2 regions of the Desulfofundulus salinus genome follow, and region 2 is predicted to be linked to the other one. Evidence: riboswitches for the same ligand, from Rfam matches in the RefSeq annotation. Region 2 holds a riboswitch; the other holds the start of a gene.
What was found. Region 2 has a riboswitch for thiamine pyrophosphate ahead of D7024_RS08585 (sulfide-dependent adenosine diphosphate thiazole synthase). Riboswitches for the same ligand answer to the same signal wherever they lie in the genome.
Positions count from the first base shown of each region.

Region 1: another riboswitch for thiamine pyrophosphate. It lies ahead of D7024_RS03185 (thiamine phosphate synthase); the one in region 2 lies ahead of D7024_RS08585 (sulfide-dependent adenosine diphosphate thiazole synthase).

Region 1 is NZ_RBWE01000001.1:614,734-617,126, reverse strand. It holds gene D7024_RS03185 (thiamine phosphate synthase) at 1-970, opposite strand, end outside; TPP riboswitch at 1,025-1,199, opposite strand; gene D7024_RS03180 (response regulator) at 1,263-1,673, opposite strand; gene D7024_RS03175 (amidohydrolase) at 1,985-2,393, opposite strand, start outside.
Region 2 is NZ_RBWE01000001.1:1,680,957-1,683,349, reverse strand. It holds gene D7024_RS08590 (Fur family transcriptional regulator) at 135-545, opposite strand; gene D7024_RS08585 (sulfide-dependent adenosine diphosphate thiazole synthase) at 619-1,398, opposite strand; TPP riboswitch at 1,501-1,611, opposite strand; gene D7024_RS08580 (sigma-54 interaction domain-containing protein) at 1,757-2,393, opposite strand, start outside.

The sequences.
Region 1 (2,393 bases), 1.1 Mb from region 2:
TCACCTCTTCTACGTTGTATGCCTTGATGCCCCCGATGGCCACTTTGGGTATGCTTACCACCGACGCCACCTGCCGCACCAGGTCCACACCCACCGGGGCCTGGACATCATCTTTGGTATGAGTTTCAAAGACGGGACCTACACCGATATAGTCGGCGCCCTGCCGCTGGGCCTCCAGGGCCTGCTCCACACTGTGGGTGGAGATGCCGATAATTTTGCCGGGGCCGAGAATGCGCCGGGCCATGCCGATGGGCAGATCATCCTGGCCTAAGTGTACACCGTCGGCCTCCACCGCCAGGGCTACATCTACCCGGTCGTTGACAATAAAGGTTACCCCCTTCTCCCGGGTCAGGCGGCGCAGCTGGTGTCCGGCGTCAATTAGCTGGCGGGCGGTAAAAGCCTTTTCCCGCAGCTGCAAAATTGTTGCCCCGCCGTCAATAGCTGCCCGGGCCACTTCCACCACCGACCGGCCCCGGCTAAACTTATCCCCCGTAATTACGTAGAGGCTGTAATCAACTCTGCGGGCCCCCGGTTTACAAGAAGGAGCTTCACCCGCGTCCAACTGCGCCAGGCGGCTCACCATTTCCTTTTCCACCAAATAAGCAACATAGCGGATCTCCTTAAAGGGAGCGGTTACCGGCAAAAGGCGGGCATACTCTTCCAGCACCCGGGCAGCTTCCTGCACCCGTTTAAAGTTGGCCATAACCAGCTGTATAAGATTGGTCTTTTCCTCTCCCGTGGCCGGGGGGGCGGGGGCGGCCACGTCACCCTCCACATCCCGGGCCTGCACCAGAACCGTCCCCCGCCCGGGAAAACTTTCCTGCAATATACCCAGGCGGTGCCGCATATCCCTTATGCGCATGGTCATCCCGGCATCGTCAAGAACAAAGCGGGCCACTTCTTCCACCACCCGCAACCCTTCCCGGGCGCGGTTAAAATTGGCATCCAGGACCCGGTAAAGATCTCCCATAGAACCACCCCCATAAAAAATACCCATCCACCTGATAAGGAGATGGGTATAATACACTGCCGGTCACCCATTTCCCTACGCTGGTATGATCCAGATCAGGTTCAAAGGGTAAAGCGAAAAAACGCTTTTCTCAGCCCGGCACCGCGCCAAGCAAACAAGAGAACCATGGCCCGTATTCTACTTAAAATGGGCTGCGATGTACTGGTACCGGGCACCCCCATGGGTATAAAACCTTTTTACTTGTATATTGTATAATTGTTCGTTAACAAAAAAATTTTTCCTGCTTTAAATTTTAAATTACATAACTTTCACCCCAAAAATAATTCTGTTTTTGATTCCAGGTCAAATCCTGGATCAAAGCCTTAACCTTTTCAATGTCAAAGGGTTTGGCCATGCAGCAAAGAGCGCCGTTTTTCAGTGCCTGCTCTCTGGTCTGCTCGGAAATATAGGCGGTCATGATGATAACAATGGTATCCGGGGCAATCCTTCTAATGCGCCGCAGCGCCTCCAGGCCGTCCATTAAAGGCATCCTCACATCCATAAAAATGACCTGCGGGTGAATCTGGCGCACCTTCTCAATGGCCACCAGTCCGTTCTCCGCGGTATGCACCCGGTGACCAAATTCCCTGACAAGTATCTCCAGCAAATAACGCACCCCGGGTTGGTCATCAACTATTAGAACATCAAAAGTCTCCCTTCTCAAACATCGCACCTCCGACAAAGCATGACATGAATTTACATTGAAGTTTAATCTTTCCGTTTTTTGTTGACTTATATGTTCGACACCAATTCATTTAATCCTGCCAGGTTATCCGTAAATTCCATTGAAAAATATTTAATTTCACCGATATAATCTAATTTTTTAATAATTCTGTCATTATTTTATGAAAAAACTAACTTTAATGATATAGTTCATCATTACAATTCATCATTTCCTCATGATATTTCACTCTCATTTCGTGACCAAGCATATTTTTCACTTCTTTTAAGCAGCACACTAACTGTTAATATATTTCAAGCCCTGTAAACCAGCCGCCCATCAATATATGTTTTAACCACCCGGGTGCGGGGATCAAAGGGATGACCGTTTAGCATGACTATATCGGCATCCTTACCCGGCTCCAGGCTACCCAACCGGTTTTCCAGGCCCAGTATCCTGGCTGCATCCAGGGTAATGGCCCGCAGGGCCCTTTCCTCCGGCAGTCCGCCCCGGACGGCCAGGGCGGCGGATAGGGCCAGATACTGAATGGGCACCACCGGGTGATCGGTCATGATGGCAAAAGTGACACCAGCCTCGGCCAGGGCCCGGGGAGTTTGCAGGGAAATCCCTTTTAGCTCTACCTTGGCCCGGTTGGTAATCATCGGCCCCACCACGGCCATCACCCCATGGGCCGCCAGCTCCTGCGACACCAGGTAGCCTTCA
Region 2 (2,393 bases):
TTCAGACACTCCTGGACAACCTAGCCTTTTTTCTATGATCCTCATTCGTTTAAGTCAGGCAAAATCCTGCTCCCGGTCGTAAATAAAAAGGGGTGGCTCTAAGCCCCCCTTTTTATTTAAACCTCTATGGAAGTTTACTGCTCTGCTTCGCCCGGTTGCCTTTGCCGGCAATCAGGGCAGTACCCGTAAAATTCCAGCCGGTGCCGGGTTACCTGCATGCCCGTGCGGCTTTCTACTTCTCCCTCCAGATTGTCTAGCAGGGGTAGATCTAGATCGAATACCCGGCCACAGCTATCGCAGACAAAATGATAGTGGTTATGGGGATTACCATCGTAGCGGCTGAATGTGCTGCCGTAGTTGAGTTCCATGATTTCCCGGGCCTGTTTGAGGTTATTTAAATTGCGGTATACGGTACCCAGGCTGATGTCCGGAATTTGTTTGCGGGCTTGCTCGTAAATCCAGTCTGCCGTGGGGTGAGTGTCAGTGTTACGCAGGATTTCCAGGATTAATTTTTTTTGCCTGGTCATCCGTGTGGTTTTTACCATTAACCTCACCCCTATCTAATAACAGCTACTTTTATAATTATATATACAGCCTTTTTTTCCCCAATGTCAAGTTCTATTCTTCATCTTCACCGAGAATAAGCCGGGCCGCCCGTCGGCCTGACAGGAGCATCCCGCCGAAAATCGGTCCCATGCGATGGCCGCCGCAAACCGCGTTTGCCGCCATACCGGCCACGAGGAGCCCGGGGTAAATTTCACGGGTATTGGCTACGGTGGCTGTTTCACCCCGCGCGGCCCACATGGGCTTTTCTCCTTCCAGGTTGCCGGTCCTGGTTCTTAAAACCGCCCCCATTTTTTTGACTACCATACTGGCTACCTGGGCATCATGTCCGGTGCAGTCGATGACGTATGCCGACTGTACCGTCAGAGGGTCCACGTGCAGGCGGCCCAAATCAACGGGGGTCCAGTTGATGACCAGGCCGGTTATCCGGTTATCCCTGACCATGACGTCTTCCACGGAGATTAAGTTGAAGATTCTCGCCCCGGCCCGTACCGCACCAAGGGTTAGGGCGGCAACGGTTTCCACGGAGCTGGACGTGTAATACCCTTCCTCAAATGTCCTGTAGGAGACACCAAACTCCTTGAGAAGGGGCAATGCTTCGTCCTGGACCACAATCTGGTTGAACATCATCCCGCCGCCCCACATACCGCCGCCGATGCTGAGTTTGCGTTCAAAGAGAACCACTTTTTTGTTTGCCCGGGCCAGGTAATAGGCGGCCACCAGTCCCGCCGGACCTCCGCCCACTACGGCTACGTCTGATTCCAGAGCTTCCAGCAGTTCCTCCTGGTACCTTGTGATAATGGCCTTGGAAATGGTTACGTCTTCCAGGTGCATTTTGCAAAACCACTCCTTTTTTAATTATTTATAGCGGTTGACTGGTGGGCATCCCGGTGGCAAATAAAAAATAGCGCACCCACAAAAGGATGCGCCACAGTCAACAGCACGCACGGCTTTTCCCTTCGCGGGCATTACCCCGAGCAGGTTTAGCGGGTCAGGTGCTCACTAGCCCTTTCTCAGCCCCTAACAGGAGCTCCCCGTTGTACTTTGCCGGTTCAGGCTTTAGAGGCCGGGTTGGTTCCGGCTTATAGAAGTAACCCTTGCATTTTAAGCCATTTTAAGGACGGCCGCCTGAAGTTACTATTTCGATGTTTTCGGCCGGTTATCCTCCTTTTTTGGGGGTAAATATTTTTTTTTATCCCCTGATGCCGTATTGTTTCATCTTCTTATATAACCAGGCCCTGGAAATACCCAGGGTTTTAGCCGCCTGCATTTTATTACCACCGGCAGTAGCCAGGGCTTCCAGAAGGGCTTCCTTTTCCACCTCTTGCAGTAATGTTGCCAGCGTGCGGTTGTGCAGGTTTCTTTTCTTGCTCTGACTCATTTTCTGAAGGTAGGGGGGCATATGTTTAACTTCAATGGTATCTCCTTCCACCAGGTTAAAAGCCCTTTCCATTACGTTTTCCAGTTCCCGCACGTTACCCGGCCAATCGTAGGCGCAAAGCATCTCCCAGACTTCCGGTGACACGCCCCGCACCAGAAGACCAAATTCCCGGTTGAATTTCTTGATAAAATGATTGACCAGCAGGGGGAGGTCATCGGGTCTTTCCCGCAGGGGCGGAATATAAAGGGAAACTACATTTAAGCGGTAATAAAGATCTTCCCGGAAGTGTCCCTGCCGGATTAATTCCTCCAGATCCCGGTTGGTAGCTGCCACCACCCGTACATCAACGGCACGGGGCCGGGTGTCTCCCAGGCGCTCAATTTCCTTTTCCTGCAGGACCCGCAATATTTTGGCCTGCATGGGCAGGGGCATATCCCCAATTTCATCG